One region of the Nocardioides sp. SRI_004 genome, then DNA from elsewhere that is predicted to be linked to it. Evidence: predicted binding sites of a transcription regulator. Region 1 holds the regulator's gene; the other holds the start of a gene.

Region 1 (7,574 bases):
CTTGGGCACCTTCGGCCACTCCTTGAAGCCGAGCCGGTCGGGCTTCACGGCCTGCCAGATGTCGATGAACGGGTGGCCGACGATCAGCACGTCCTTGCCGACCGGCGACTTCATGATGCCCTGCGCGATCCGGCTCTCCTTGGAGCCCGCGACGAGGTGGTCCACGAGGACGCCGACGCGGCGGTTGGGCCCCGGCTTGAAGTCGCGCAGGTGGTCGGCGAGGTCGTCGACGCCGCCGAGGTACTCCACGACCACGCCCTCGATCCGCAGGTCGTCACCCCAGACCTTCTCGACCAGCTCGGCGTCGTGGCGGCCCTCGACGAAGATCCGGCTGGCGCGGGCGACCCGCGCCTTGGCGTCGTGCACGGCGATCGAGCCGCTGGCGGTGCGGGTCGGCCTCGCCGGCGCCGCCTTCGTGACCGGCGGGGTCAGGATGACCGGCTTGCCCTCGAGCAGGAAGCCCGTTCCGAGGGGGAAGGTACGCCGCTTGCCGCGCCGGTCCTCGAGGGTGACGGTGTGCAGGTCGCGGTCGACGGCGACGATCTCGCCGCACCAGTCCGTGGTGACCTCCTCGACGACCAGGCCGTGGTCGGCCGGTGTCTCCACCGCGCGGCCCCGCTTCGGGACCTTCCAGTCTCCTGCCAGCACGTCGGTCCCGTAGCGATCCACGACGGACCACCTTAGGTGGGTCAGATCAGCGGGAGCTGGCGGCGCGCCCGGGGCAATTGCGCGTACCCACGGGGAATCGCGTGGTGCAGGGCGTCCTCCGGGAACGGCCAGTCCGCTGCGGCGTACGCCTCGGCCTCCGGTACGCCGCGACCGGCCAGCTCGCGAATCGTCTCCGCGACGGCGCGCAGCTCGTCGCACTGCTGCTCGACGAAGCGGCGGTCCACCACGGCGCCGTGGCCGGGCACGACGACCGTGTCCGGCGTGGCCAGCCCGAGCACGAGGTCCAAGGTCTGCGGCCACTCCATCGGCCACGAGTCACTGCCCAGCGCCGGGGGAGCGGACTCCTCGACGAGGTCGCCGACGAGCAGCACGTCGGCGTCGGGGACGCGGACCACCAGGTCGCCCGCGGTGTGGCCGCGGCCGGGGTGGACGAGCTCGAGCTGGCGGTCGCCGAGGTCGATCACGGCCGCGCTGGAGAAGGTCCGGTCGGCGGGCGGGGCGGCGGGGTCGGTCGCGTCCGCAGCGGCCTCCGTCGCGTGGATGGGGAGCGCGGCGTCGTACTTCTCGCGGAAGGCGGCGTTGCCGAGCACGTGGTCGAAGTGGTCGTGGGTGTTCACCACGGCGACCACCGGGCCCGCCTGCAGGTCGCCGATGCCGACGATCGCGGCCCGCGCCTCGGCGGCGGTGGCGAGCGTGTCGACCACCACGAGGCCGCGCTCGCCGCCGACGACGGTCAGGTTGACGTCGTACGACGGGACACGGCGGACCCAGACCCGGTCCGCGACCTCGATGAACGGCACGCGGTCAGGCTACGGGGGTCTCGTGACGGCTGCTGCGCAGCCTCCTCGACCGACGAGTCAGCAGAGCCCGGCGTGCAGCTCCTCGCGCAGCAGCTCGCCGAGGTCGGGCGCGGTGCGTGCCGCGCGGGGGAAGGACAGGGTGGTCTCGTGGGACCCGGTCGGGTCGACCCACTGGAGGACCACGCCGTCGGGACGCAGCCCGGCCAGGTGGACGCCGACGACGTCGCCGAGGCGGGTGCCGGTGCGGGTCGCGACGGCCCGGCGCAGCTCGTCCTGGTGGCACTGGTTGGCGTGCTCGACCGAGCGCTGCAGGAAGCCGCGGTTGAGGTCGTGGACCGGGGAGCTGAAGGCGGTGAGCGGGACCCGGATCCGGGCGTCCTCGCGGCCGTGGCCCTCGCGGGAGAGCAGGGCGAAGTCGGGACGGAGCAGGACCCGCATCCGCACCTCGGTGCAGCACTCGCAGTCCTCGAGCCCGGTCGCCTCGAGCCGCCCGGAGAGGGTGAGCGTCGCGTCGCGGTCCGGCGAGCCCGGCCGGCCCAGGCCGCTGTGCAAGGTCAGCAGGGCGCCCCGGCCGTCAGTGGCGGCGATCGCGAGCGCGGCGTCGGCGGGGCAGGCGAAGAGCGGGCGACCGCCGTGGTCCTGCATCTCCAGGTGGGCGTCCTCGAGGCCGGCGGTGACGTCGTCGACGCCGTCGACCACGAGGTGGACGTCGGCCGGGCAGGCGAGGATGCTGCGGGCCGCGGCGGCCAGGCGGTGGACGTCGGTGCGACCGGCGTCGAGACCGGGGTCGAGGGACATGCCGGCTCCTTGGGATCGGTTCGGCCTGATTAGGTGAGCCTAACCTACCTGCTCTGCGCGACGGTGGGAAGGCCGTGTCGCCGGTCCCGCGGATCCGGGGGTGCGCGGGTAGCATTGGCACTCCAGCGGGTGGAGTGCCAAGGTCCACCGGCGTCGGTTCGAGCCGGTTCGAGCCGGTTCGAGTCGGTCAAGCGGTGCGTGAGCAGGAGGTGGGCATGCAGGAGGAGCGCAGGCTCGCGGTGCTGCGCGCCATCGTCGAGGACTACGTCGCGACCGAGGAGCCGGTCGGCTCCAAGGCGCTGGTCGAGCGGCACAGCCTCAACGTGTCGCCCGCGACGATCCGCAACGACATGGCCGCCCTGGAGGACGAGGGCTACCTCGCCCAGCCGCACACGAGCGCCGGCCGGGTGCCGACCGACAAGGGCTACCGGCTCTTCGTCGACCGCCTCTCGACCGTCAAGCCGACCACGACCGCCGAACGACGCGCCATCGCGAGCTTCCTCGACGGCGCCGTCGACCTCGACGACGTGGTGCACCGCTCGGTCCGGCTGCTCGCGCAGCTGACCCGCCAGGTCGCGGTGGTGCAGTACCCCACCCTGTCGCGCTCGACGGTGCGCCACGTGGAGATCGTCGCCCTCACCCCGACCCGGCTGCTGCTGGTGCTGATCCTCAGCACCGGTCGCGTCGAGCAGCGCCACGTCGAGCTCGAGTCCGAGCTCGGCGACGACCAGCTCGCCGCGCTGCGCTCGCGGGTCAACCTCGCCGCTACCGGTGAGGTCATCGGCGACGCCGCCACCGCGCTCGGCGCGCTCGTCCAGGCGCCGGACGCCGACGCGGCCACCCGCGCGGTGGTCGACGCGTTGGTGGAGGCCATGAGCGACCACCGCTCCGACGAGCGGATCGTGGTGGGCGGAACGGCCAACCTCGCCCGCTTCGGCGACAGCTTCGACACCTCGATCCGGCCGTTGCTGGAGGCCCTCGAGGAGCAGGTCGTCCTGCTGAAGCTGCTCGGGGAGGCCACGACCGGTGGCGCCCTGACCGTCAGGATCGGCGCGGAGGGTCCCTACGAGGAGCTCGCGTCGACCAGCGTGATCGCGACGGGCTACGGACCCGACGACGCGCTCGCGTCGCTGGGCATCGTCGGCCCGACCCGCATGGACTACCCAGGAACGATGGCGGCAGTGCGCGCGGTGGCGCGCTACGTGTCGCGCATCCTCGACGAGAGCTGAGCGCCGCTCAGCCGCGTGATGGAGAAGAAGTGAGCCAGGACCTCTACGAGCTGCTCGGTGTCGCCCGCGACGCGGACGCCGACACCATCAAGAAGGCCTACCGCAAGCTGGCCCGGCAGCTCCACCCCGACGTCAACCCCGACGAGGAGAGCCAGGAGCGGTTCAAGCAGGTCACCGCTGCCTACGAGGTGCTCTCCGACCCGCAGAAGCGGGCGTCGTACGACCGTGGCGGCGACCCGTTCGGCGGCGGCTTCGGCGGGCAGGGCGCCGGCTTCTCGTTCACCGACATCATGGACGCCTTCTTCGGTGGCTCCGGGGCCGGAGCCGGCGGTGGTGGCCGGGGTCCGCGCCCGCGGGTCCGGCGCGGCCAGGACGCCCTGATCCGGATCGAGGTCGACCTCGCCGAGGCCGCCTTCGGCGTCTCCCGCGAGCTCAAGGTCGACACGGCCGTGCGCTGCTCGACGTGTGGCGGCGAGGGCGCAGCGCCCGGCAGCCACCCGGTGCCGTGCGAGACGTGCCGCGGTGCGGGCGAGGTCGCCCACGTGCAGCGCTCCTTCCTCGGCGAGATCCGCACGCTGCGCCCCTGCGCCGCCTGCCGCGGCTACGGCTCGGTCATTCCGGACCCCTGCCGCGAGTGCGCCGGCGACGGCCGGGTCCGCTCGCGTCGTACCCTCACCGTCAAGATCCCCGCCGGCGTCGACACCGGCACCCGCGTCCAGCTCAGCGAGCAGGGCGAGGTCGGCCCCGGCGGCGGCCCCGCCGGTGACCTCTACGTCGAGATCCAGGTCGCCCCGCACCCGACCTTCTCGCGCCACGGCAACGACCTGCACTGCACCGTCTCGGTGCCGATGACCGCAGGTGCGCTCGGTACGACGATCCAGATGCCGACCCTCGAGGCCGACCTCCCCGACGCGGAGGACGCCGGCCTGGAGACCGCGTTCGAGCTGCCGATCCCCGCCGGCACCCAGTCCGGCCACGAGGTCGTGCTGCGCGGCAAGGGCGTCCCCGGCCTCCGCGGCGGACGGGGCGACCTGATCGTCGCGATCGCCGTCGAGACCCCGACGAGGCTCGACCCGCGCCAGGAGGAGCTGCTCCGCGAGCTGGCGGCGATCCGCGGCGAGGAGCAGCCGACCGGCGACGTGCGTCCGGCCCACAAGTCCGTCTTCGGCCGCCTCCGCGACGCCTTCACCGCGCACTGAGCCGGCCGGGCATGACCCTCCCGCAGCACCTCGTCCCGTCGCTCGACGGCGTCGCCGCCGGTGACGCCGTGACCGTCGAGGGCGACGAGGCCCACCACGCCGTCGTCGTACGACGCCTGCGGGTGGGCGAGGCCCTGCTGCTCACCGACGGGGTCGGCCGGCTGGTGACCGGCGAGGTCAGCGAGACCACCAAGCGGTCGTTCACCGTGGTCGCCCGGGCGGTCGAGGACCTGCCCGAACCCCGCCCGCGGGTCACCGTGGTGCAGGCGCTCCCCAAGGGCGAGCGCGGCGAGCTGGCCGTCGAGGTGCTGACCGAGGTCGGCGTCGCGCGGATCGTGCCCTGGGCGGCGTCGCGCAGCGTGGCCGTCTGGAAGGGCGAGCGGGCCGCGAAGTCGCTCGCCAAGTGGCAGGCCACCGCCCGCGAGGCCGCCAAGCAGGCCCGCCGCGCCTGGCACCCCGAGGTCGTGCCGCTGGCGTCCACCGACGACGTCGTGGCGCTGGTCGGCGAGGTCGACGTGGCGGTCGTGCTCCACGAGGACGCCACCGAGCCGCTGGGCGCGCTCGCGCTGCCACCCGACGGCGACCTGCTGGTCGTGGTCGGCCCGGAGGGCGGGCTCACCGACGACGAGGTGGGCCGGTTCGTCGAGGCGGGCGCGGTCGCCTGCCGGCTCGGCCCGGAGGTGCTCCGCACGTCGACCGCGGGCGTCGCCGCGGTGTCGGCGCTGCTGTCGCGGACGTCCCGCTGGGGCGGTTGAGCGGCGTCGCCGATTGGGCGGGAACGACAGCTCGCGGGGTCGAGATGTTGCGGATTGGTCCCAAACCGCAACGACTTTCTCACGATGCGAGCAGTGCCTCGACCCGCCCGACCTCCTCGTCCAGCTCCGCCTTCTCCGCCTTGCTGAGCGGCCGCAGGATCTCCCCGAGCACGACCGTGCCGTCCTCGACCCGCCACAGCCCCTCCAGCCAGCCGTCGGCGAAGAGCGCGTTGGACTGGGCGCCGTTGACACCCATCCAGGTGTTGCGCCGCTCGGGGGCGGTGACCCGGTCGCGGCCGGCGTGGGAGAGCCAGACGTTGTCGTAGGTGCCGAGCAGGCGCACCGGGGCGGGCGCGTCCTCGTCGGCGATCGGGGCGCCCTCGACGTCGTAGAGGACCTTGCCGTCCTCGTCCTCGTGCCGGACCAGGTCGTCCATCGCCTTGAGCACGGGCACCAGCCGGGTGATGCCCGACCAGGTGGTGACGTCGGCCGCGGTGGCCGGTCCGAAGGCGCGCAGGTAGCGGCGGACGACCTCGGGCACGTCCGGCTCGGCCAGTGGCGCGCCGAGCCAGCGGTCGGCGAAGTCGTAGGCGACGGCCGTCGACGTCGTCGGCTTCCAGCAGCCGCGGGGCGGCAGCTGCACCAGCACCTCGGCGACCCGGGCGACCTGGCCCAGCTGGCTCGCCGTGTACGACGGGAAGTGCTCCGCGAGCGCTGCCGACATCGCCCGCTGGGGCAGCGGCCCGTCGGCCAGCACGGTGCGGACGGCGGTGGCGAACGCCTCGCGGTCGACCTCGCGCGCCTCGCCGATGGACTGGCTCATCCGCAGCTCGCGGTCGCGCACGGGCGCCGCCCACACCGGCAGCGTGAGGGCGTCGGCGGGCAGGTGCAGGTGGACGGTGTCGCGCAGGCTGAGCACCCGCGCCAGCTCCCGCGACTCGAGCGCCCGGCTCACCTCGAGTGGGTCGAGGTCGGTGAGCCGCGCCGCGAGCGAGAGGTACGGCGGCATCGACTCCTGCGCCTGCAGCCCGACCAGGTGCTCGACCATCTCGGCAGGGGTCCGGTCGACGCGCGCGAGCAGGTGCTGGCGCAGCAGCAGGGTGCGGTTGAGGCGACGCTTGGTGAGCCTCACTCGATCGTGATCCGCTTCGTGTCCTCGGTCGGTCCGCCGCCCTCTCCGTTGGAGGGGTCGTCGGTCCGCGCGATGAGGGTGTACGCGCCGGGGGCGAGGTCGCTCAGGTCGATCTGCGTCTCCCAGGGGTAGAGCTTGTCGGTCCAGCCCTCGGCCGTGGCGAAGCCCTCGAGGACCTCCTTGCCGGTGCTGTCCTCGATCGACCACGGGACCGTCGCCTCGAACGAGCTGGCCCGGCCGGTCGCGGTGATCGTGCCGCTGACGACCGTCCCCTCGGCGGGCTCGGTGATGTTGACGAGCGCCAGCACGTCGAGCTGCGGGGCGGCCTTCAGGCCGGCTCCGACGGGGACGCCGAGCAGGGTCGGGGCGGGCTTTCCGTCGTACTCGACCTTGACGGGGAGGCGGTCGCCGACCGCGCCCTGCAGGGTGTAGACGAGCTGCTGGACGGCCAGCCGGGCCTGGGCCCGGTCGAGGTCGCCGCGTCCGAGCCAGTCCTCGTCCTCGACCTCGACCACGATCGCGCCGCCGGCCTCCTCGACCGAGGCGAAGCGACCACTGGGCCACGAGGTCCGGTAGTCGGGGTCGACCGGGTCGCCGGCAGTGACCGCCGCCGCGGCCGCCACGAGCGGGTCGACCCCTGCGGACTGGGTGAACTCGCGGAACAGCCGGTCGCCGCCCGGGGTGTCGCCCACGTAGTAGACCGGGATCACCTTCGGGGCGGGGGAGTCGGTCGCGGTCGCGCTGCCCGACGGGGTGTCGGTGGCGTCGCTGCCGTCGCTGCCATCGGTCGGGTCCGACGCGTCACTGGTCGCGGTCGTCGGGTCACCGGCGGTGGGGGCGGGGTCGTCGTCGCCGCACGCGGCGAGGAGCCCGAGGCTGAGCGTCGCGGCCACCACGGCGGTGGCGGTACGACGAAGGGGGGTGCTCATGGAGTCGATCCTTCCGTGCGTGGTGGATGCGTCAGTGGACGACGAAGGTCCGCGTGTCGGTCG
Region 2 (7,574 bases), on a different contig from region 1:
CCGTCGTCGCTGACCCACTCGGCCTCGACGCCGGCGGGCACCAGGTCGTGCGGGATGCCGGGCGCCACCTTGACGCAGGCGCTGCGCCGGAGCAGGCCCTCCACCCAGGTCCACGGCGGCGTCCAGTCCTCCACGCGGAAGGTGCGGCCGGCACCCGAGCGCCGCGCCGGGTCGGCGAAGGCGAGGTCGAAGCCGGTGTGGTCGACCGTCGTCGCGTCGGCGACCTGGACCGCACCCGGCAGGTCGAGCGCCGCGAGGTTCGCCGCGGCGATCGCGACCCGCACGGGGTCGAGGTCCACGCCGGCGCAGATGATGCCGGCCCGTGCCGCCGCGACGAGGTCGCCGCCGATGCCGCAGCCGAGGTCGACCAGCGTCTGCGCGCCGAAGGCGGCGGCCCGGCCCGCGCGGTGGGCCGCCACCCGTTGCCGGGTGGCCTGCTCGAGCGCGTCGGGGGTGAAGTACATCCGGGCGGCGGACTCGCCGAACTTCGCCGCGGCCCGCTCCCGGAGCTCCACCTGCGAGAGCGCGGCGGCGGCTCGCTCGCCCGTCGTCGTACGACGGAGGGCGGAGCCGGCCGCGAGCGGTGTCGCGCCGCCGGCGACCAGGGCGGTGGCCTCGGCCAGCAGCGCCTGCCCGTCATCGGTCAGCAGCCACTGGAAGGTCGCGAGGTCCACCCCCCGATCCTGTCAGGCAGGCGTCACTTGGTGAGGACGACCCCGTCGGTGTCGTCGGCGTGGCCGGCGTTGTCCCCGTCCTTCGCCTCGTCGCCGTGGCCCGGCCACCAGGCAGCGTGGCCGAGCAGCGAGGTCAGCGCCGGCGTGAAGAACATCGACATCACGAACGACACGATCAGGATGCCGACCGCCAGCGCGAAGCCCATCGACACGATCAGGGTGTTGCCGCCGAGCATCAGCGAGGCGAAGGTGCCGGCCAGGATGACGCCGGCTGCGGCGATGGTCGGGCCGGCGTGCGTGACGGCCTGGGCGGCCGCGCTGTGCGGGTCGCGTCCCTCGCGGGCCTCCTCGCGGAGCCGGGCGATCATCAGGATGTTGTAGTCCGTGCCCAGCGCCGTCACGAACAGGTAGATGTAGATCGGCAGCATGAAGATCAGGCCGGCCTCGCCGCCGATGTTCTGGAAGGCGATCACGGTGATGCCGAGCGTGGCCGCGAAGCCGAGCCCGACGGCGGCCATCAGGAACCACGGTGCGACCAGGCTGCGCAGCAGCAGCGCGAGGATCAGCAGGATCACGGCTGCGGCCACCGGGAAGACGACCTTGTAGTCGCGGGCCATCGCCTTCGACATGTCGGCGAAGATGCCGGGCGTGCCACCGACGTACGCCTCGGTGCCATCGGGCGCCGCCTCGTGCGCCGCGTCGCGGATCGGTCCGGCGACGTTGTCCTGGGCAGCGTCGGAGACGGGGTCGTCGGACAGGGTCAGGTAGAACTGGAAGGCGGTGCGGTCCTTCGAGGGCACCGGACCGGCGACGCTGTCCACGCCCTGGGCCTCGCCGAGGGCCTTGCCGAACGCCGCGAGCTGGTCGTCGGTCACGTCGGCGCCCTCGGCGTCGACGAGCACGGGGACGGGCTCGGCCGCGCCCGCGGAGAAGTGCTCCTGGAAGGTCTCCAGCGCCTCCGTGGACTCGACGCCCTCGGGCAGGCTCGAGTTGAAGTCGAAGGACGGGTTGAAGCTGAGCGCGAAGATCGCCAGGACCGTCATCGCGCCGCCGGACACGAGCGCGGTGATGCCCGGACGCTGGCCGACGGCCTTGCCCAGCTTGATGAAGGTGCCGTGCTTCGGCTCCTTCTGCCACGACTTCGAGGGCCAGAAGAGCGCCTTGCCCAACAGCGAGACCGCGGCCGGGACCAGTGTCAGCGCGGCCAGCAGGGTCACGAAGACGGCGATCGCGAGGGCCGGGCCGATCGCGCGGAAGATGCTGAGCGAGCTGAGGATGAGCGCCATGAAGGCCACGATCACCGCGCCGCCCGCCGAGGCGATCGCCTCGCCCGCGCGGTCGAGGCTGTGGACGACCGAGTCCCGCACGCTCGCGCCCTGGCGCAGCCGCTCGCGGTGCCGGAACAGGAAGAACAGGATGTAGTCGGTGCCGACGCCGTACAGGACGACGACGAGGATCTGCTGGACCGAGGCGTCCGCCTTGAGGTCGAAGACGTCGTTGGCCCAGGCGATGGCGCCGGTGGCGATCGTCGAGACGATGCCGACGACCACGACGGGCAGCACGCAGATCAGCACGCTGCGGAAGATCAGCGCGAGCAGCCCGACGATGAGCACGATCGTGGCGATGCCGACGATCAGCAGCGTGTCCTCGTTGGACTCCTGGGAGTCGAGGCTCTGCGGCACCGCGCCGGTGGCGCGGACGTCGAGGTCGGAGTCCTTCGTCAGCTCCTTGATGTCGGCGCGAAGGTCCTTCGCGTCGTCGATCGCCTGCGTGTCGTAGCCGGTCGCGCCGTCGGCCAGCGGGATGACCGCGAACATCACGGTGCCGTCGGCCGAGAGGTTGGGCCTGCCGTCCTCGCCCTGCGCGATGACCAGCTGCTGGAAGGTCTTCCTGCCGAGCTCGGGCGCGAGCTCCTCGGCGATCGTCGCGACCTCGGCCTGGTCGGCTGCGGTCAGCTTGCCGCCCCCGTCGCGCTCGATCACGAGGATCGCGCCCGGTGAGAAGGCGTCGGAGAACTTGTCCTCCTGGAGCTGGAGCGCCTGGATCGACTCGTAGTGGTCGGGCAGGAACTCCGAGTTGTCCTGGGTGGACTCCAGGGCGGGTGCCGTCGCGGTGACGAGCACCGCCAGGAGCAGCCACGCCCCGATGACGTACCAGCGGAAACGGGTCACGAAGCGGCCGAGCGCAGCGAACATGGCGCCAACGCTTCCGTGTCGGGCGGAGCGGGGTCAACCGACTTTGGTAGGGACTCTCCAGATCCTGGGGACGGGTGGCTCTGGCACTCGCTTGCGGTGAGTGCTAGTTTCGTCACTGGCACTCTCGGTCCGAGTGTGCCAACGCCGGTCAGAGTGCCCAGGTGCTCGCGACCGGACCACGAACAGAAGTACTCACCGCATCAGCCTAGAAAGTGGAGGTCGACATCGTGTCGGTCAACATCAAGCCGCTCGAGGACCGGATCGTCGTCAAGCCCCTCGAGGCCGAGCAGACCACCGCCTCCGGTCTGGTCATCCCCGACACGGCCAAGGAGAAGCCGCAGGAGGGCGAGGTCCTCGCGATCGGCCCCGGTCGTATCGACGACAACGGCAACCGCGTCCCGCTCGACGTCGCCGTGGGTGACAAGGTCATCTACAGCAAGTACGGCGGCACCGAGGTCAAGTACGCCGGCCAGGAGTACCTCATCCTCTCGGCCCGCGACGTCCTCGCGGTCCTCGCCTGACCTTCGAGTCTCGAACCGCCCGGGACGTCATGCGCATCGGTCGCCCCGGCGACCACGTCGCATGACGTCGCGGGCGGTTTCGCCTTTCCACACCAAGGAGCAACACAGTGCCCAAGATCCTGGAGTTCGACGAGCATGCCCGTCGCGCGCTCGAGCGCGGCGTCGACAAGCTCGCCAACACCGTCAAGGTGACCCTCGGCCCCAAGGGTCGCTATGTCGTCCTCGACAAGAAGTGGGGCGCGCCGACCATCACCAACGACGGCGTGACCGTCGCCCGTGAGGTCGAGCTGGACGACCCGTTCGAGAACCTCGGTGCCCAGCTCACCAAGGAGGTCGCGACCAAGACCAACGACGTCGCCGGTGACGGTACGACGACCGCGACCGTGCTGGCGCAGGCGCTCGTCCACGAGGGCCTGCGCGCCGTCGCGGCCGGCGTGAACCCGATGGGCCTCAAGCGGGGCATGGACGCCGCGGCGGCTGCCCTCGGCGACGCCCTGCGCGACGCCGCCCGTGAGGTCGACGACGAGAAGGACATCGCCTCGGTGGCGACGGTCTCCTCGCGTGACGGCCACATCGGCGAGCTGCTCGCCGAGGCCTTCAGCAAGGTCGGCAAGGACGGCGTGATCACGGTCGAGGAGTCCAACACCCCCTCGACCGAGCTCGAGTTCACCGAGGGCATGCAGTTCGACAAGGGCTTCAACTCGGCGTACTTCGTCACCGACGCGGAGCGCCAGGAGGCCGTCCTCGACGACCCGTACATCCTGATCAACCAGGGCAAGATCTCGGCGATCGCGGAGCTCCTGCCGCTGCTGGAGAAGGTCATCCAGACCGGCAAGCCGCTCTTCATCCTCGCCGAGGACGTCGAGGGCGAGGCGCTCTCCACCCTGGTCGTCAACAAGATCCGCGGCACGTTCACCGCCGTCGCGGGCAAGGCCCCCGGCTTCGGCGACCGCCGCAAGGCGATCCTGCAGGACATCGCGATCCTCACTGGTGGCACGGTCATCTCGCCGGAGGTCGGCCTCAAGCTCGACCAGATCGGCCTCGAGGAGCTCGGCCAGGCCCGCCGCATCGTCGTCACGAAGGACAACACGACGATCGTCGACGGCGCCGGCGACGAGACCCAGGTCGCGGGTCGCGTCGAGCAGATCAAGAAGGAGATCGAGGCGTCCGACTCCGACTGGGACACCGAGAAGCTCCAGGAGCGGCTCGCGAAGCTCTCCGGCGGCGTCGTGGTGATCAAGGTCGGCGCGCACACCGAGGTCGAGCTCAAGGAGAAGAAGCACCGCATCGAGGACGCCGTCTCCGCGACGCGCGCCGCGATCGAGGAGGGCATCGTGCCCGGCGGCGGCTCGGCCATCGTCCACGCGGCCGCGGCCCTCGAGGGTGACCTCGGCCTGAGCGGCGACGAGGCCGTCGGCGTGCGGATCGTCCGCAAGGCCGTCGACGAGCCGCTGCGCTGGATCGCCGAGAACGGCGGCGCGAACGGCTACGTCGTCACCAACAAGGTGCGCGAGCTCGGTGTCGGCAACGGCTACAACGCCGCCACCGGCGAGTACGGCGACCTCGTCGCCCAGGGCGTCATCGACCCGGTCAAGGTGACCCGGTCGGCGCTCGCCAACGCGGTGTCGGTCGCCGGCATGCTCCTCACCACCGAGGTGCTCGTCGTCGACAAGCCCGAGGACGAGGCCGAGGCCGACGCCGGCCACGGTCACGGCCACGGGCACGGTCACTGAGACCTGCGCTCCGCAGCAGCAGCCCGGCCCGTCGTACCGCTCCGGTACGGCGGGCCGGTCCGCTTTTCGCGGCCGGGGCTCAGTCCCGGCCGCGCAGGAAGCTGACCCGCATCGGGCGCAGCTCGGGCGTCATCAGGCCGGCCTGGACGGCCGGGGCGGCGAGCATGATCACCCGGACGGCGTCCTCGTCCTCGGGCTCGGGGCCAGATTCGCACGCGGAGCAGGGCTTCGCGATGTCCTCCCAAGAAATCTTCGTGATCGCATCCGGTCACATCCCTCCGGCATAGTGGGCACATGTTGTGGAGAGTGCGCGCCGGACTGCCCGACCGACCGGGAGCGCTCGCCGAGCTCGCGGCGGCGTGCGGCCGCGCGGGCGTGAACATCCAGACCGTGCAGGTCTTCCCCGGCGAGGCGACGGTCACCGACGAGCTGGTGCTGCAGGTCCCTCACGACTGGACCCAGGACCAGCTCCGCGAGCTGGTCGACGGTGCGGGCGGCGAGACGGTGTCCGCCGTACCGGTCACGACGGCGGCGCTGGAGGACCAGCCGACCCGCTACGTCCAGGCGGTGCGGTCGATCGTCGCCCAGCCGGCGACCTTCCCGGACGTCGCGGCGCACCTGTTCGACGCAGAGGTGGCGCCGAGCACCGCCCACGTCGACGTCCTCGAGATGACCGTCGGCGGCTCCGCGACCATCCAGATCCGCCGTGACACGCCGTTCACGACCACCGAGCGGCAGCGCGCGGCGGCCCTCGCCGAGCTCGTCGGCGAGGTCCTCGACGCGCAGGCACCCCCCTCGCCGCAGCAGCCGGGCGCGGGCGACCCGGAGTTCGTGACCACGGGAGCCGTCGTGTCGGCGCTCGCCGGCGGCAAGGTCGCCGGCCGCGCGGAGTACACCCCTGCCGGCGGCGAGCCGTGGCCCGTGGACCTCTGGGTCGACCCGGCCTGGCACCGACGCGGCGTCGGCACCCGCCTGCTCGCCGACGTCGCCCGCGCCGCCCGCGGCGCCGGCGCCGACGAGATCGTGCTGACCGCGCCGTCGGACACCAAGGCGGTGCTGCCGATGGTGCTCGCGGCGGGCATGCGCGGCCGGATCCGGATGGCCGGCGACACGCTCACGGTGCGGATCGCGATCACCGACCTGCGCGCGTAGGCGACGAAAGGCCCTAGGGTTCTGCCACCTGATCCAGAATCCCGGGGGAGAACACCATGGTTCGCAATGCGAGCAAGAAGGCTGCCGGCTCGGACGGCGCCGACGACCGGACGTGGCATGCCACGCCCGAGGCGAAGTCGAAGGCCAAGACCTACCGCATCATCGCCCTCGTCCTCTGGGCGCTGTCGATCGCGGCCGAGCTGGGTGGCATCTTCGGGCTGCTCCTGAACAAGGGGATCCTCGAGGCCAGCACCTCGGTCGACGACCGGGGCGTCCTCGTCGCCGACGAGAAGTTCCCGACCTGGGCCTTCGTGACGCTTATCGGCCTGCTCGTCGTGATGGCGATCCTGACCATCATCGGCTCGCAGCTGTGGAAGAAGGCGCAGGAGCTCGACCCGCCGTCGAGCGCCAACGGCATCTCGTTCTTCCTCAAGAGCCAGCTCGGCGCGATCATCCCGCTGATCGCCTTCGTGCCGATCATCGTGCTGATCTTCCTCAACAAGGACATGTCGAAGCAGCAGAAGGGCTGGGCCGGCGGCGTCGGCGTCGTCCTCGCGCTCGTCGCGGTGGCGCTCGGCGTGAACTACGACCCGCCGTCGATCGAGAAGTACACCGCGGAGAAGCAGGCCGTCGTCCAGCTGCTCGGCGAGGACAAGGTCTACTGGGCCGGCGGCGGCGAGGTCTACCACGTCTGCGCGAACGTCCCGGACCTCTCGAAGAGTGCCGTCACCAGCGGTACGACGGCCGAGGCGGTCGCGGACGGCAAGCCGCGCCTGACGCTGAAGCTCGAGTCGGAGCTGAAGGCGTGCCAGCGCGCGGTGCCCAACAACATCGACGAGATCGTCGACGCGATCCGCCGGGTCCAGCAGGGCGAGGTCACCGAGCAGGTCCTGCCCTCGCCGGACTGGACCGGCGTGGCGAACGCCCCGAGCGGCGACGCCCTCGACGAGCTGAACGACGTGCTCGACGAGGCGCGGAAGGACGACGGCTCCGAGTAGTCCCGGGTCTCCGGGGGTGAGGATGGTCTCACCCCCGGAGGCTTTGTGAACACATTCACAAGCGGTAGCGTCGGGGACGTGCTGACCCCCGACGTCGTCACCGCCACCCTCGCCCACGCCAGCCAGGTCGCCAGCCAGGTCGCCAGCCAGGTCGCCGGCCGGATCGCCGCCGAGGCCGAGCCCGCCGGCCTGCTCCCGGCCCGCGAGCAGATGGCGCTCTCGCTCGGCTGGCACATCATCCTGGCCTGCTTCGGCGTCGCGTTCCCCGCGATGATCTTCGTGATGCACCTGCGCGGCATCC

What was found. The regulator HrcA, encoded in region 1, represses chaperone genes, less so after heat shock. The targets are predictions, from matches to a motif close to TTGGCACTCGNNNNNNNCGAGTGCCAA.
Region 2: a site for HrcA is predicted at 2,950-2,976, ahead of groES (co-chaperone GroES). Genes of this name have one in related genera too.

What each region holds. Positions count from the first base shown of each region.
Region 1 is NZ_JBYCZV010000005.1:101,411-108,984, reverse strand. It holds gene AC2YHB_RS08290 (DUF3097 domain-containing protein) at 1-669, opposite strand, end outside; gene AC2YHB_RS08285 (MBL fold metallo-hydrolase) at 690-1,469, opposite strand; gene AC2YHB_RS08280 (hypothetical protein) at 1,527-2,267, opposite strand; gene hrcA (heat-inducible transcriptional repressor HrcA) at 2,483-3,496, shown strand; gene dnaJ (molecular chaperone DnaJ) at 3,526-4,695, shown strand; gene AC2YHB_RS08265 (16S rRNA (uracil(1498)-N(3))-methyltransferase) at 4,707-5,450, shown strand; gene AC2YHB_RS08260 (winged helix DNA-binding domain-containing protein) at 5,530-6,582, opposite strand; gene AC2YHB_RS08255 (Gmad2 immunoglobulin-like domain-containing protein) at 6,579-7,511, opposite strand; gene AC2YHB_RS08250 (GerMN domain-containing protein) at 7,543-7,574, opposite strand, start outside.
Region 2 is NZ_JBYCZV010000016.1:14,231-21,804, reverse strand. It holds gene AC2YHB_RS19930 (class I SAM-dependent methyltransferase) at 1-674, opposite strand, end outside; gene AC2YHB_RS19925 (MMPL family transporter) at 698-2,869, opposite strand; gene groES (co-chaperone GroES) at 3,097-3,390, shown strand; gene groL (chaperonin GroEL) at 3,498-5,123, shown strand; gene AC2YHB_RS19910 (GNAT family N-acetyltransferase) at 5,430-6,275, shown strand; gene AC2YHB_RS19905 (hypothetical protein) at 6,332-7,273, shown strand; gene AC2YHB_RS19900 (cytochrome ubiquinol oxidase subunit I) at 7,352-7,574, shown strand, end outside.